2 regions of the Enterobacter sp. R4-368 genome follow, and region 1 is predicted to be linked to the other one. Evidence: riboswitches for the same ligand, from Rfam matches in the RefSeq annotation. Region 1 holds a riboswitch; the other holds the start of a gene.

What was found. A riboswitch is a leader RNA that binds a small molecule or an ion and turns the genes downstream of it on or off. The one in region 1 is predicted to bind cobalamin.
Region 2: linked by a shared signal. The riboswitch ahead of btuB (TonB-dependent vitamin B12 receptor BtuB) and the one ahead of H650_RS05090 (cobyrinic acid a,c-diamide synthase CobB) in region 1 are both predicted to bind cobalamin.

Annotation. Positions count from the first base shown of each region.
Region 1 covers NC_021500.1:1,078,256-1,086,705, reverse strand. Annotated here, with positions in the region: gene sbcB (exodeoxyribonuclease I) at 1-1,063, opposite strand, end outside; gene dacD (serine-type D-Ala-D-Ala carboxypeptidase DacD) at 1,274-2,434, shown strand; gene sbmC (DNA gyrase inhibitor SbmC) at 2,556-3,029, shown strand; gene H650_RS05105 (FUSC family protein) at 3,156-4,214, shown strand; gene H650_RS05100 (DUF496 family protein) at 4,381-4,716, shown strand; gene H650_RS05095 (GHMP family kinase ATP-binding protein) at 4,742-5,608, opposite strand; cobalamin riboswitch at 6,051-6,232, shown strand; gene H650_RS05090 (cobyrinic acid a,c-diamide synthase CobB) at 6,332-7,705, shown strand; gene cbiB (adenosylcobinamide-phosphate synthase CbiB) at 7,702-8,450, shown strand, end outside.
Region 2 covers NC_021500.1:3,150,073-3,158,522, forward strand. Annotated here, with positions in the region: gene H650_RS14845 (cupin domain-containing protein) at 116-565, shown strand; gene trmA (tRNA (uridine(54)-C5)-methyltransferase TrmA) at 832-1,938, opposite strand; cobalamin riboswitch at 2,056-2,227, shown strand; gene btuB (TonB-dependent vitamin B12 receptor BtuB) at 2,293-4,143, shown strand; gene murI (glutamate racemase) at 4,088-4,939, shown strand; rRNA gene H650_RS14865 (16S ribosomal RNA) at 5,299-6,838, shown strand; tRNA gene H650_RS14870 (tRNA-Ile) at 6,909-6,985, shown strand; tRNA gene H650_RS14875 (tRNA-Ala) at 7,096-7,171, shown strand; rRNA gene H650_RS14880 (23S ribosomal RNA) at 7,350-8,450, shown strand, end outside.

The sequences.
Region 1 (8,450 bases):
GTTCCGCCTCGGCGAAAATCGCCAGCACTTTCTCGCGCACCTGGGGGTTATCGCGCAGAATTTGCAGATTATCCAGGCACTGCTGGCGGTTAATGCCCAGCCGCTCGGCGTCGTGCGGGCGCAGCGTATTGGCCTGCGCCAGGATCGGGCACTTATTCAGATGCACCAGTTTCACGGGCACCGCCGCGCTATCGCCGAGTTCCGCTTTCGGTGTATACAGCCTTTCGCGCAGCGCATCGGTATCCAGTTCCAGCAGCGGCGACATGTCTCCCGCCAGATCCACCATAATCACCGCGTTGCGGTTTTCCGGGTGCCAGGCCAGAGGTGCCACCCAACTGGTGTTACCGCGCCAGGCACCAAACATCCCGGAGACATGCACCAGCGGTTTCATTTGCGGCACATCGATCAGCGTCGCCAGCTTCTGCTTATGGCGATGGCTGAACAGGTAGTCGAACAACTTCGGCTGCTTCGCTTTCACCAGTTGCGCCATGGCGATAGTGGCGTAAACATCCGCCATTGCATCGTGGGCGTTGGCGTGTTCAATGCCGTTGGCTTTTGTCAGGTGCTCAAGGCGGAAACTGGGCAGACCGTCTTCATTTTCCGGCCAGTTAATCCCGTCCGGGCGCAGGGCGTAGCAGGCGCGCATAACGTCCAGCAAATCCCAGCGTGAATTATGGTTTTGCCAGCTCCAGGCGTAAGGATCGTAGAAGTTGCGGTAGAAAATATTGCGCGTCACTTCGTCGTCAAAACGCACATTGTTGTAACCGAGCACACAAGTGTTCGGCACGGTGAACAGATCGTGAATACGTTTGGCGAAAGCCGCTTCGTTCTCGCCTTTAGCGCGGGCAATTTGCGGGGTGATACCGGTTATCAGCACCGCTTCCGGCTGCGGCAGATAGTCGTCCGCCGGTTTGCAATAGAAGACTTCCGGCTCGCCAATAATGTTGAAATCCGCGTCGGTGCGAATCGCGGCGAACTGCGCCGGACGATCCAGCGCCGGGCTGGTACCGAAAGTTTCGTAATCGTGAAAGAGAAAAGTGGGCGTTGCGGCGGAATCAGACACCAGATGCTCATCCTGTCAGTAAATATGCCCTCTATGGTAAACCATCCCGGCGCGTGTGCCGAAGGAAAACCGGTCATTCTTCCGCAGACCTTCGCAAAAACAGACGTTTAAAATCGATCCATGTCACACTTTTTTGCAATTTAACCAGGTAACGACACACGAAGTTCCGTACAAAGAACGACGATTTTAGATGCCATTGAGGATATTTCATTGAAACGCCGTTTGTTTGTTGCTTCTTTGCTGGCGGTTTGCGTTAACTACGCTTACGCCGACGACTTACCTTTTGCCCCTCAGCCCCCGGCAATTCAGGCGGGCTCCTGGGTATTGATGGACTACACCACCGGGCAAATCTTAACGGCGGGCAATGAACATCAGCAACGTAACCCGGCGAGCCTGACCAAACTGATGACCGGCTACGTGGTTGACCGCGCCATCGATAGCCACCGCATCAGCGCTGATGATGTCGTCACCGTTGGAAAAGACGCCTGGGCAAAAGGAAACCCGGTGTTCGATGGTTCTTCACTGATGTTCCTCAAACCGGGCGATCGGCTGACGGTGCGTGATTTGAGCCGCGGTTTGATTGTTGATTCCGGTAACGATGCCTGCGTGGCGCTGGCGGATCACGTGGCGGGCGGGCAGCCGCAGTTTGTCGCCATGATGAATGATTACGTCCAGAAGCTGAATCTGCGTGATACCCATTTTGAAACCGTGCACGGGCTGGATGCACCGGGTCAGCACAGCTCGGCGTATGACCTGGCGGTGCTCTCGCGCGCCATCATTCATGGCGAGCCGGATTTCTACCATATGTACAGTGAAAAAAGCCTGACGTGGAACGGCATTACCCAGCAAAACCGCAACGGTTTACTCTGGGATAAGACGCTGAATGTTGACGGGCTGAAAACCGGCCATACGTCTGGCGCAGGTTTTAACCTGATTGCCTCAAGCGTGGACGGAGAACGTCGCCTGATTGCGGTGGTAATGGGCGCCGACAGCCCGAAAGGGCGTGAAGAGCAGGCTCGTAAGCTGCTGCACTGGGGCCAGCAGAACTTTAATACCGTGGAAATTTTGCGTAACGGTAAAAAAGTCGGAAGTGAGCGCGTGTGGTACGGCGATAAAGAGCAGGTTGATGTTGGCACCGATCGGGATTACTGGCTGGTGCTGCCGAAAGCGGAACTGCAAAACGTAAAAGCCAAATATGTACTGGACAGCAAGGAGCTGGATGCGCCGCTGGCAGCACATCAGCGCGTGGGGGAAATCCAGCTTTATGACCGCGATAAAGTGATCGCGCACTGGCCGCTGGTCACGCTGGATAGCGTCCGCAAAGGCGGCTTGTTCTCGCGTCTTAGTGATTACTTCCACCACAAAGGCTGACACCGTCAGGCGTCGGCTGGAAGGCATGCGAAGTTGCTCGCATAATTGAGCGGTTGCAGATGGCAGGCGCAGGCCTGCCCGTTATACTGTATGTTCGAACAGTAACGCTAAGGGAGTTAGTATGAGCTACACAGTCAAGCAGTGTGAAAAACGCCGTATCGCCGGGTTTCATCTGGTCGGGCCGTGGGACGAGAAAGTTAAACAGGGATTTGCACAGCTGTCGATGTGGGTTGATAACAAGCAGATCCAGCCGCTGGAGTGGATTTGCGTTTATTACGACAACCCGGATGAAGTACCCGCAGAAAAATTGCGGGCGGATGTGGCAATCACCGTTGACGCTGCGTTTCAGGTGCCAGCCAACAGCGAAGGGGTGATGACCACTGAGGTTCCGGGCGGCCAGTACGCGGTGGCGCAGGCGCGGGTTTACAACGAAGAGTTTGCAGCAAGCTGGGATCTCTTTTTCGATGAGTTGCTCGCCGATCAGGCGTTACAAATTTCGGCCGGACCCTGTTTCGAAATCTATCGCAACGACGGGCAGCGCGACGGTTACTGGGAGATTGAGATGTATATTCCGGTGGAGTCGAAAGCGCTGTAAGCTGTAAACGCACGCAAAGGGACGTCAGGATCAAACTGGCGTCTCTTTTTTGTTTTAAAAGGTGATCTCTGCCACTGAAAAATCCTACAATTGCGCCTCTTTTTACTACTAGCCCGGAGAACGGCCGTGCGCCGCGACAAATCACTCAGCTCTTTTGAAATTCGTCTTTACCGCCATTATCGCGTCGTTCACGGCGTGCGCATTGCTCTGGCCTTTGTGCTGACTTTCCTGCTGATCCGCCTGCTGGATGTGCCGGAAGGCACCTGGCCATTAATAACGCTGGTGGTGCTGATGGGGCCAATTTCCTTTTGGGGGAATGTGGTACCGCGCGCTTTCGAACGTATCGGCGGCACTATCTTCGGGGCCGCACTGGGGCTGGTAGCGTTAAGGCTGGAGCTGATTTCTTTGTCGCTGATGCTGGTGTGGTGTGCCGTTGCGATGTTTATATGCGGCTGGCTGGCACTCGGTAAAAAACCTTATCAGGCGCTGATTATCGGCGTGACGCTCTCAGTGGTAGTCGGCGCGCCGACCGGGGATATGCATACGGCGCTGTGGCGCAGTGGCGATGTGATCATTGGCTCGCTGCTGGCCATGTTGTTCACCGGCATCTGGCCGCAGCGAGCGTTTTTGCACTGGCGCATTCAGATGGCGAATTACGTCACGGCGTTTAACCGGGTCTATCAGGCGGGTTTGTCCCGCAACCTGGTGGAGCGACCGCGTCTGGAAAAGCACCTGCAAAAAATTCTCAATGACGTGGTAAAAATGCGCGGCTTAATCACGCCAGCCAGTAAAGAAACCCATATCCAGAAAGCGATTTTTGAAGCTATCCAGACCGTCAGCCGTAATTTGGTGTGCATGCTGGAATTGCAGATCAACGCCCACTGGAGCTCGCGCGCCAGCCATTTTGTCATGATCAATGCGAATACTTTGCGTGAAACGCAGCAGATGACGCAGCAGACGTTGCTGACCATTGCCCACGCGTTGTATGAAGGCAACCCGCAGCCGATTCTGGCAAACACGGAAAAGCTCAATGAGATTGTCACCGAGTTACGCCAGTTAAGCCGCGCGCATCAGGGGGATGCACTGGCCGAAACTTCAATTCATGGTTATGTCTGGTTAAGCTTGGAGCTGGCGCGCCAGCTGGAATTGTTATCGCATTTGATCTGCCGGGCATTGCGCAAATAAGCGGCAGATAGCCGCTGTACACAGTCTGGTTGTTTCGATTCAGCTGGATTTGTGGTTATGATAGGGAAAAGGAAAAATTATTGTCATATGCAACCGCTTTGGGTAGGTTTGCCTCTAAGCTTGTTGCGTTAACGAATCCGAATCTCACATTATCAGGGGTGTAAAAATGGAAACAACCAAGCCTTCGTTCCAGGACGTTCTGGAGTTTGTGCGTCTGTTCCGCCGCAAAAACAAGTTGCAGCGTGAAATTCAGGACGTTGAGAAGAAGATCCGTGATAACCAGAAGCGCGTACTGCTGCTGGATAACCTCAGCGATTACATCAAACCGGGCATGAGCGTTGAAGCCATTCAGGGCATTATCGCCAGCATGAAAACCGACTACGAAGATCGCGTAGATGATTACATCATCAAAAACGCCGAGCTGTCGAAAGAGCGTCGCGACATCTCCAAAAAGCTGAAAACCATGGGCGAACTGAAGCCGGCTGAAACGAAAACCGAATAATGCCTCGCGGTGAGAGGTTCGCCTCTCACCCTTCTTTCACGCCGCCCGCCACCATCTTCAATAAATAATTTTTCGGCCAGTGCGCCGCCAGTTCTCTCTTCGCTAAAAACCGGCAAACCGCCCCCACATCGTGACGTGCCGAATCCAGAAACAAACCCACCACGCTCCCGCTGTGCGCCACGTTCAGACCGTATAAACCGAACTGCTCCACCAGGTTGAGCAGGGTAGTGAACGCAGGTTTCGGCAATAGCGTCTGGCTGGCCATCGCGCTGAGTGTTGCGGCTTCGCCGAGCAGTGCGGCATCTTTTTGCGCGCACGCGCGCTGTAGCATTTGCCACGCGCTGTCCAGTATTTCCGCATTGTCCAGCAGCGCCTGCTGGCGCGCCATCCGGTGATAATCTGCGGTCGTTAGCGTCAGCGGGCTTTCCAGTAGCAGGATCTCGGTGGGCGGCAGTGCGCCACAGGGAATGCGCGTTGCCGCCGTGTTGTGGTCAAACAGCGTCAGGCCTGAAAACAGGGTGCTGTCGGTCGGCTCCAGCGCCACGCAAAGTTGCGCCAGCGTCTTTTCATCCAATGATTGATTGAGGTGCCGGGCCGCCGCCACGGCTGTCGCCGCAATATCGGCGGTGCTACTGGCCATGCCTTTCGCCACCGGAATTGTCGAGTGGCAGTCAATACGCAGGGTCGATGAGAGGGATGCGGGGAGTTGCCAGTGCGCCAGCAGTTGCCTGAGCATCGCGCGGGTGAGCGGGCGTTCATTGGCAAGCGGCGTACCGGTGGTGACTTCGACGTGGCTATACCACGCCACCGGGCAGGAGACCAGCTTTTCGCCGCCGAGGATCCAGCCCTGGATAATTTCGCCGCAGGATGCGGGACATGCTGCCTGCGCCACGGTGCTTCCCCTTAAAAATAAAAACCGGATAGTGTCACTTCATCCGCGCGAATGCCAGCGTTAACCACTGCCGGTATATGTCCCTCAGGGCACGAAGCATACCCTGTTATTGCACTCGCAGATGGCTTTTACCTTCGGCAGGTAAGGATTTTCGCAGGATCGATAGTGCACAGCCTTTTCCGTCAGCGCTATCACCCGGCTGCGCCGTTATTTTTTTACCGCCTGAGACGGTATTGAATTACGCATGAAGTTTTCAGCGCTAAAGATCGGTTGGCGAAAGCTGAATAAATCAGGTGTTGATAAAAACGGGCACGCAATACATTGTCATAGCGCAACAAACTCGCGTTTACGCGACGATAAACTGCTTCAGTTTTATTTCCCTGCGGCAATCCAGTGCGCTTTGGGGAAATGTCATGAGAACGCGAACTCTGTTTTCGCGCCGTGACGCAATAAGCCAACAGGTTTTGCCGCCGCTTTTTGCGCGGCTGGGAAGGGGGTGAAAATCCCCCGCAGCCCCCGCTGCTGTGATGCTGACAACCCCGAAAACGCCACTGATCGCCAGATCGGGAAGGACGGGTGAGGATGACGCTAAGCCAGAAGACCGACCTGATGGGCCATTATCAACAACTTCGGTGGGAAGTGGGTTGCTCAGAAGCGAACGGTCGCAAGACCGGGCAAACGCGCGCCTGACTTCAGCTTTCCGCCCGGAATGGGGTGTCAGGAATGTCAAACCGGCGCAGCGCTTTTCTCCTTGCCGGAACCGGCAGCGGCTGTGGGAAAACCACCGTCACGCTGGGGCTGCTCACTGTTTTTAAGCGCCGTGGCTTACGCGTTCAGCCGTTCAAAGTTGGGCCGGATTACCTCGATACCGCCTGGCACAGCGCCGTTTCTGGCGTTGCCTCCCGCAATCTCGACAGCTTTATGCTGCCGGAGCCCACGCTAAACGCGCTCTTTAGCGATCATGCTGCCGCATGCGATGTCGCAGTTATTGAAGGGGTGATGGGATTGTACGACGGCTATGGCACCGACCCGGATTATTGCAGCAGCGCCGCGCTGGCAAAACAGCTCGGTGTTGCGGTGATTTTACTCGTTGATGGCAAAGCGGTGTCGACCTCCATTGCCGCCACGGTGATGGGTTTTCAGCACTTTGATCCGCAACTGCCGATTGCCGGCGTTATCGTGAACCGGGTCAACAGCGACAGCCATTTTCAGCTACTTAAACACGCCATTGAACGCTATTGCGCGCTCCCGGTGCTGGGCTATGTCCCGACCACGCCCGGCGTTGCGTTGCCGGAGCGCCATCTCGGGCTGGTGACCGCCCGTGAATCAGTGGTGGAAGCGCGGGTGTGGCACGATTTTGCCGGGCGTCTGGAGCAAACCCTTGATATCGACCAACTGCTGACGCTCAGCCAGGTCACGACCCTTCCCGCAGGGCAAATGCCGCCGTTGCCGGATGTCGTTGCAGGGCTGACGCTGGCATTAGCCTTTGATGAAGCCTTCAATTTTTACTACCCCGATAACCTCGATTTACTGGAGCGTGCAGGTGTGCGCATTGTGCGCTTTAGCCCGCTGCGGGATCGCCAGTTGCCGGAATGCCAGATGCTGTGGCTGGGCGGCGGTTACCCGGAGCTGCATGCGCGGGCGTTATCAGAAAATACCCCGATGCTGGAGGTTATCCGCGCGGCGCATCGGCGCGGTGTGGCGATCTACGCCGAGTGCGGCGGGCTGATGTATCTTGGCACCGCGCTGCGTGATGCGGACGGCGAGGAGTGGCCGATGGCGAATGTGATCCCCGGTCTTAGCGTGATGGGCAGCAAACTGACCCGCTTTGGCTACTGCGAAGCCCGCGCCACGCAGCAGACCTTACTGGCGGCAGCGGGTGAAACCCTGCGCGGTCATGAATTTCACTACTCGGATTTCACCGCGCAAACGGCGGCGGTGCTTGACTGCCATAAAACCCGCGACGGCGAAGTACTCAAACGCTGGCAGGGCGGCTGGCAGGTTGGCAACACGTTCGCCAGCTACCTGCATCTGCACTTCGCCCAACGCCCGCAAATGCTCAACCACTGGTTTGCCGCCGCAAGGAGCGCGCAATGACGCTGCTTGCCTGGGCTGTGGCCTTTTTACTCGATCGGTTGCTGGGCGACCCGCCGCACTGGCCGCATCCGGTACGCTGGATTGGCGCGCTGATCAACCTGCTGCAAAGCATCGTGCGGCGTTGTTGCCATAGCGATAACGCGCTGCGCGTGGGCGGCGGTGTGATGTGGCTGGTGGTGGTCGGCGTGAGCTGGAGTCTGGCCTGGGGCGTGCTGGCGCTGGCGAGCGCCATTCACCCGTGGCTCGGCTGGTGCGTTGAGGTGTGGATGATTTTCACCACGCTCGCCACCCGCTGTCTGGCAGACATGGCGCGTGAAGTGGAAAAACCGCTGCGCGAAGGGCTTCTGGCGCAAAGCCGCGAAAAACTCTCATGGATCGTCGGGCGCGATACCCGCCAGTTGCAGCCGCCGCAAATCACCCGCGCGGTGGTGGAAACGGTCGCCGAGAACACCGTCGATGGAGTGATTGCCCCGCTGTTCTTTTTACTGCTCGGCGGCGCGCCGCTGGCGATAGCCTATAAAGCGGTCAATACGCTGGATTCGATGGTCGGCTACAAACATGAAAAGTACCGCGCCATCGGCATGGTCAGCGCCCGGCTGGATGATGTCGCCAATTTTATCCCGGCACGCCTGAGCTGGCTGCTGCTGAGCGTCGCCGCCTGCTGCTGCCGCCAGAATGCCCGCGCCGCGTTGCGTATTGGTTTTCGTGATCGGAACAATCACAGCAGCCCGAACTGCGCCTGGCC
Region 2 (8,450 bases), 2.1 Mb from region 1:
TAAAAAAATCTACGGTAAAACGCATTTCATCTGATGTACTAATCCGGCATTTTATTCGGTTGCCTGACGATCGCTTGATCCAGGTGGCAGGTTAAAATTAACTCTGGACATCCTCATGAAAAAAATAACACAACTTCTGTTAGCCACGGCCGGTTTAGTTATTTCGGTCGCCGCTTTCGCGGATACAATAAAAACGAATGAGAGCGAGCACCGTATTCCGGCGATAAAGCTCATTAATACGCCGGATAACCACTCGGCGTTTATTAAAGGTTCTGTTCCCTCGCTGGCGAAGCTCTCTTCGCAAAATCTCTACTTCAGCAATACATTCGAAGAGTGGCAGAAAGGGGTACATCCGGCACCGAAGAAGCAATACGTGGTGACGATGAAAGGCAAACTTAAGTTCAGGGTAAGCGATGGCTCAACCTTCATCATCGAACCCGGCACGGTTCTGCTTGCGGCAGACACGACGGGCGAAGGTCACAGCTGGGATATTGTCGACGGTAAAGAGTGGGTTCGCGTTTATATTCCGGTGGGCGATGATGACCACTTTATTGCCGATAAATAACCAGTGAACTGCATTATTTATCAGCCCTGTTTCGTGCGGGGCTGATCGCTTAATACTAGGAACAAATATCCCTGGTGATATAAATACCGCATCAGAACATTCACAAGCCATTATAAAAGAATGTTAGCGCGATCACGTTCCGCAATGGTCATTGTTCTGATAAATAAATAGTTGCATGCAGCAGTCATTTGCGTCTCACCGCTATTATTCGGCTGGCCTGATTGACAGGCCAGCCGTTAAACGGAATTGCCGGGTTTTATATAGCGCTATTTATTTTTACGCGTAAGCAGTACGCCGCACTCCATATGGTGCGTATACGGGAATTGATCGAACAGCGCCAGACGTGAAATATCGTGTGTCTGGCTCAATGCTTCCAGGTTTTTACACAGCGTTTCCGGGTTGCAGGAGATATACAGAATACGCGGATAGGCCTGCACCATTTTCTCGGTTTCCGCATCCAGCCCGCTGCGCGGTGGATCGACGAAAATCGTTTCGCACTGGTAGCTCGCAAGATCGATACCCTGCAAGCGGTTAAAAGCGCGCACGCCATTCATCGCCTGCGTAAATTCTTCGGCGGACATGCGGATAATCTGCACGTTATCAATGTGGTTAGCCGCGATATTGTATTGCGCTGCCGCCACGGACGGTTTGGCGATTTCGGTTGCCAGCACGCGATCGAAATTGCGTGCCAGCGCCAGCGAGAAGTTGCCATTGCCGCAATACAGCTCCAGCAGATCGCCCGTTGAATCGCGCGTGACATCAAGCGCCCATTCCAGCATTTGGATATTCATCGCGGCGTTAGGCTGCGTAAAGCTGTTCTCTACCTGGCGGTAGATCATCTCTCTGCCACCGACCGGCAGACGCTCATCGACAAAATCCTGATCCAGCTCGATTTTAGTTTTGGTCGCACGGCCAATTAACTGCACATTCAGATTCCGGGCGCGCAGTGCGTCACGCAGGTGCGCGGCTTCTGCCTGCCATTCATCATCCAGCTTTTTGTGATAGAGCAGAGTGACAATCGCCTGGTTGCTCATGGTGCTCAGGTAATCAATCTGGAACAGTTTATGACGCAGTGTTTTATTGCCGCGTACCGCCTCGATCATCACCGTCATTAATTGGTTAATCAGCTCGCTTGCCGCCGGGAAGCTGTCCACGCGGATCCGCGATTTCGTCTGCTGATCGAAAATGATGTGGTAGAGATCGTCGCCGTCATGCCAGATGCGGAATTCGGCGCGCATACGGTAATGGCTGACCGGTGAGCGGAACACCTCCGGAAGCGGCGCGGAAAAAGGCGTCATCATTGATTGCAGACGCACCACTTTTTCGGCCAGCTGGGCTTCGTACTGTTCTGTCGGCAGGTGTTCGGGGGTCATCATGCTTCCTGAGTGATTAAGAATAACGCGGGGATTGTAGGCATTGCTCAGGCGATGTCCAGCCCCGGATGTGAGCTAAATAGTCAGTTAGCAGTCTGGACATCCATATGTTACAGAATGTAGCATCCTTGTTCCGGTCCTGTGAGTTAAAAGGGAACCCAGTGAGAATCTGGGGCTGACGCGCAGCGGTAAGGATCAAGGTGAGAGAGCAGACACTGCCTGTTGGGTGGGAAGTCGCTTTCTTGATGTACCTCCAAGCCCGAAGACCTGCCGGTATACGTCGCATCTGGTGACATCATCGCGTGCTATTGATGGAACCTGCGGCATCCTTACTCTTTTGTGGATGCTTTCACAATGATTAAAAAAGCTTCGCTGCTGACGGCGCTCTCCGTCACAGCTTTTTCCGGCTGGGCGCAAGATAGCAGCTCAGACACTTTGGTGGTGACAGCAAATCGTTTTCAACAACCGGCTAAGACGGTGCTTGCACCAACTGAAGTGGTGACGCGTGAGGACATCGATCGCTGGCAGTCGCGCTCACTGGTTGATGTGCTGCGTCGCCTGCCTGGAGTTGATATCGCGCAAAACGGCGGATTAGGCCAGACCGCTTCGGTTTATGTGCGGGGTACAGAAGCGAAACACCTGCTGCTGCTGATTGATGGCGTACCGGTTGCGCGCTCAGGGATTTCCAACGATCCCGAGCTGAATCAAATCCCGCTCTCTTTAGTGCAACGTGTTGAATATATTCGCGGGCCGCGCTCTGCCGTGTATGGCTCCGGGGCGATTGGCGGCGTGGTTAACGTCATTACCATGACCGGCAATGAGAAATCACAAATCAATGCCGGCGTAGGCTCGAAAGGCTATCAGACCTACGACGGTACGCTGCGCCAGCGCTTTGGCGACACCGTGGCGACGGCGGCGGGTTCTTATACCAGCACACGCGGTTTTAATGTGCAGCCCGGTTCAACCTGGGATCATGACAGTGATCGCGATGGTTATCGCAACAAAACGTTCTGGGGCAGCCTGCAGCACAAGTTCAACGATAACGTCGACGGTTTCTTTCGCGGCTACAACTTTAGCAATAACGTGGATTACGATCTTGGCAGCCCACCGTTCGCGCCAGACTATAGCGCCGATGAGCGTCAACTGTTTGTGCAGGGTTGGGATACCGGACTGAATTTCGCCGAGGGGATCTATTCGTCCCAGTTGCTGGCCAGCTACCAGAAAAGCAAAGACTACAACTACAGCAGCATTTATGGCCGTTATAACGACGGCACCACGCTGGATGATATGGAGCAGCGATACATTCAGTGGGGTAACAACGTTGATGTCGGCAAAGGTTCTGTTGGCGCGGGCGTAGACTGGAAACAAGAGCGGCTGGTTTCATCGAATAAAACGACGCGCGATGCTTATGAGCGTGAGAATACGGGCTTGTACCTGAACGGGATGCAGCAGTTCGGCGATGTCACGCTGGAAGCCTCGGGCCGTGAAGATAAAGATGACGAGTTCGGCTGGCATGGTACCTGGCAGACCGCTGCCGGCTGGGAGTTCGTTGAAAACTACCGTCTGACCGTCTCTTATGGCACTGGCTTCCTGGCGCCTTCTTTAGGCCAGCAGTTTGGTGCGAAGCGTTTTGGCATTGCTTCCAACCCGAACCTGAAACCGGAAGAGTCCAGACAGTGGGAAGCGGGTGTTGAAGGCTTAACCGGCCCGCTGGACTGGCGTTTGTCTGCCTATCGCTATGAGATTGAAAACCTGATCACCTATAGCAATACGGCTTACTACAACATCAACTCTGCCACTATTAAAGGCGTTGAGTGGACGGGCAGCGTAGATACCGGCATTTTCTCGCATCGCGTGACGCTGCAATACATTGATCCGCGTGATGATGAAACCAATGAAGTGCTGCCGCGTCGTGCGAAGCGTCAGGCGAAGTACCAGCTTGACTGGTCCGTATTGAATGTCGATATGGATCTGGCCTGGGAGTACTTCGGTAAGCGCTATGACAACCGCACGTCAACCTATAATCCTGAGCAACGTATTTTGCCAAGTTATAGTACGGTTGATTTTTCTGCCTCATATCCTGTGACCTCTCATTTAACAGTTCGTGGTAAAATCGCCAACCTGTTCGATAAAGAGTACGAGACAGCATATGGCTACCAAACTGCAGGACGGGAATACACCTTGTCTGGCAGCTACACCTTCTGACGCACGTCCCACCGTGCTGGTGTTTGACTCCGGCGTCGGTGGGTTATCCGTTTATGATGAGATCCGGCATCTCCTGCCGGATCTGCATTACATCTACGCGTTTGACAATGTCGCTTTCCCCTATGGTGAGAAAAGCGAAGCGTTTATTGTTGAGCGCGTTGTCGAAATCGTCGCCGCCGTTCAGGCCCAATACCCCCTCGCACTGGCCGTTATTGCCTGTAATACGGCGAGCACCGTATCTTTGCCCGCGCTGCGGGAGACGTTTTCCTTCCCTGTCGTCGGCGTAGTGCCTGCCATCAAACCCGCCGCGCGTCTAACGGCGAACGGCGTGGTAGGGCTGCTGGCCACGCGGGGTACGGTGAAGCGTCCTTATACACACGAACTGATTTCGCGTTTCGCGAATGAGTGTCGGATTGAGATGCTGGGTTCGGCGGAGCTGGTTGTATTGGCGGAAGCGAAACTGCATGGTGAAGCGGTCTCGCTGGATGAACTGCGCCATATCCTTCGCCCCTGGCTGCGTATGAAAGAGCCGCCGGATACGGTGGTGCTGGGATGTACGCACTTTCCTTTACTGCAAGACGAGTTGCTGCAAGTGCTGCCGGAAGGAACGCGTTTGATTGATTCAGGCGCGGCAATTGCGCGTCGTACTGCCTGGCTGCTTGAACACGAAGCGCCGGATGCGAAATCTTCCGATGAGAATATTGCCTATTGCATGGCATTAACGCCAGAGACTGCGCAATTATTGCCCGTTTTGCAGCGCTATGGGTTCAAAAAGCTCGAAAAACTGGCGCTTTAGCGCAGTTTTGCGCAAAAAAGAGACGGTTGAAAAGTTTTTTGAAATTAGGGGTTGTCAGCGGGAATTAACTCCCTATAATGCGCCTCCACTGACACGGCACAACGGCAAACACACCGGCCTGTCAGGTGAAGCAATCTGAAAATAAACAGTTGACTTCACAGCGGGAAAGCGTAGTATACGCAACCCGCGCCGCAGCAAAAAGCGAGGCGGCACTGCTCTTTAACAATTTATCAGACAATCTGTGTGGGCACTCAGGGTGACTGGATTCTTGACGTCGCAAGACGAAAAATGAATACCAAGTCTCAACGAGTGAACACGTAATTCATTACGAAGTTTAATTCATTGAGCATCAAACTTTTAAATTGAAGAGTTTGATCATGGCTCAGATTGAACGCTGGCGGCAGGCCTAACACATGCAAGTCGAACGGTAGCACAGAGAGCTTGCTCTCGGGTGACGAGTGGCGGACGGGTGAGTAATGTCTGGGAAACTGCCTGATGGAGGGGGATAACTACTGGAAACGGTAGCTAATACCGCATAACGTCGCAAGACCAAAGAGGGGGACCTTCGGGCCTCTTGCCATCAGATGTGCCCAGATGGGATTAGCTAGTAGGTGGGGTAACGGCTCACCTAGGCGACGATCCCTAGCTGGTCTGAGAGGATGACCAGCCACACTGGAACTGAGACACGGTCCAGACTCCTACGGGAGGCAGCAGTGGGGAATATTGCACAATGGGCGCAAGCCTGATGCAGCCATGCCGCGTGTATGAAGAAGGCCTTCGGGTTGTAAAGTACTTTCAGCGGGGAGGAAGGGAGTAAGGTTAATAACCTTGCTCATTGACGTTACCCGCAGAAGAAGCACCGGCTAACTCCGTGCCAGCAGCCGCGGTAATACGGAGGGTGCAAGCGTTAATCGGAATTACTGGGCGTAAAGCGCACGCAGGCGGTCTGTCAAGTCGGATGTGAAATCCCCGGGCTCAACCTGGGAACTGCATCCGAAACTGGCAGGCTTGAGTCTCGTAGAGGGAGGTAGAATTCCAGGTGTAGCGGTGAAATGCGTAGAGATCTGGAGGAATACCGGTGGCGAAGGCGGCCTCCTGGACGAAGACTGACGCTCAGGTGCGAAAGCGTGGGGAGCAAACAGGATTAGATACCCTGGTAGTCCACGCCGTAAACGATGTCTATTTGGAGGTTGTGCCCTTGAGGCGTGGCTTCCGGAGCTAACGCGTTAAATAGACCGCCTGGGGAGTACGGCCGCAAGGTTAAAACTCAAATGAATTGACGGGGGCCCGCACAAGCGGTGGAGCATGTGGTTTAATTCGATGCAACGCGAAGAACCTTACCTGGTCTTGACATCCACAGAACTTTCCAGAGATGGATTGGTGCCTTCGGGAACTGTGAGACAGGTGCTGCATGGCTGTCGTCAGCTCGTGTTGTGAAATGTTGGGTTAAGTCCCGCAACGAGCGCAACCCTTATCCTTTGTTGCCAGCGGTTAGGCCGGGAACTCAAAGGAGACTGCCAGTGATAAACTGGAGGAAGGTGGGGATGACGTCAAGTCATCATGGCCCTTACGACCAGGGCTACACACGTGCTACAATGGCGCATACAAAGAGAAGCGACCTCGCGAGAGCAAGCGGACCTCATAAAGTGCGTCGTAGTCCGGATTGGAGTCTGCAACTCGACTCCATGAAGTCGGAATCGCTAGTAATCGTGGATCAGAATGCCACGGTGAATACGTTCCCGGGCCTTGTACACACCGCCCGTCACACCATGGGAGTGGGTTGCAAAAGAAGTAGGTAGCTTAACCTTCGGGAGGGCGCTTACCACTTTGTGATTCATGACTGGGGTGAAGTCGTAACAAGGTAACCGTAGGGGAACCTGCGGTTGGATCACCTCCTTACCTTAAAGAACCTGCCTCTGCAGTGTCCACACAGATTGTCTGATGAAATACGAGCAGTAAAAATCTCTGCAGGCTTGTAGCTCAGGTGGTTAGAGCGCACCCCTGATAAGGGTGAGGTCGGTGGTTCAAGTCCACTCAGGCCTACCAAATTTTCCCTGAATACTGCGTTGTCAAATGACTCGCATACTGATTGTATGCTTCGCCATTTGACGCCTTGTCTCAGGAAAAATTACGGGTATACGGGATTTAACTACGATGGGGCTATAGCTCAGCTGGGAGAGCGCCTGCTTTGCACGCAGGAGGTCTGCGGTTCGATCCCGCATAGCTCCACCATCTTTACTGTTCGGCACAAGAAAACTTCAGAGTACACATTCTGTGTGTGCTGCGAAGTTTTGCTCTTTAAAAATCTGGATCAAGCTGAAAATTGAAACACTGAACAGTGCGAACTGTTCTGTGAGTCTCTCAAATTTTCGCGACACGCGGATGTTCACGAAACATCTTCGGGTTGTGAGGTTAAGCGACTAAGCGTACACGGTGGATGCCCTGGCAGTCAGAGGCGATGAAGGACGTGCTAATCTGCGAAAAGCGCCGGTAAGGTGATATGAACCGTTATAGCCGGCGATGTCCGAATGGGGAAACCCAGTGTGATTCGTCACACTATCATTAACTGAATCCATAGGTTAATGAGGCGAACCGGGGGAACTGAAACATCTAAGTACCCCGAGGAAAAGAAATCAACCGAGATTCCCCCAGTAGCGGCGAGCGAACGGGGAGCAGCCCAGAGCCTGAATCAGCTTGTGTGTTAGTGGAAGCGTCTGGAAAGTCGCGCGATACAGGGTGACAGCCCCGTACACAAAAGCACACAGGCTGTGAGCTCGATGAGTAGGGCGGGACACGTGGTATCCTGTCTGAATATGGGGGGACCATCCTCCAAGGCTAAATACTCCTGACTGACCGATAGTGAACCAGTACCGTGAGGGAAAGGCGAAAAGAACCCCGGCGAGGGGAGTGAAAAAGAACCTGAAACCGTGTACGTACAAGCAGTGGGAGCATCCTTCGGGGTGTGACTGCGTACCTTTTGTATAATGGGTCAGCGACTTATATTCTGTAGCAAGGTTAACCGAATAGGGGAGCCGAAGGGAAACCGAGTCTTAACTGGGCGTTAAGTTGCAGGGTATAGACCCGAAACCCGGTGATCTAGCCATGGGCAGGTTGAAGGTTGGGTAACACTAACTGGAGGACCGAACCGACTAATGTTGAAAAATTAGCGGATGACTTGTGGCTGGGGGTGAAAGGCCAATCAAACCGGGAGATAGCTGGTTCTCCCCGAAAGCTATTTAGGTAGCGCCTCGTGAATTCATCTCCGGGGGTAGAGCACTGTTTCGGCTAGGGGGCCATCCCGGCTTACCAACCCGATGCAAACTACGAATACCGGAGAATGTTATCACGGGAGACACACGGCGGGTGCTAACGTCCGTCGTGAAGAGGGAAACAACCCAGACCGCCAGCTAAGGTCCCAAAGTCATGGTTAAGTGGGAAACGATGTGGGAAGGCCCAGACAGCCAGGATGTTGGCTTAGAAGCAGCCATCATTTAAAGAAAGCGTAATAGCT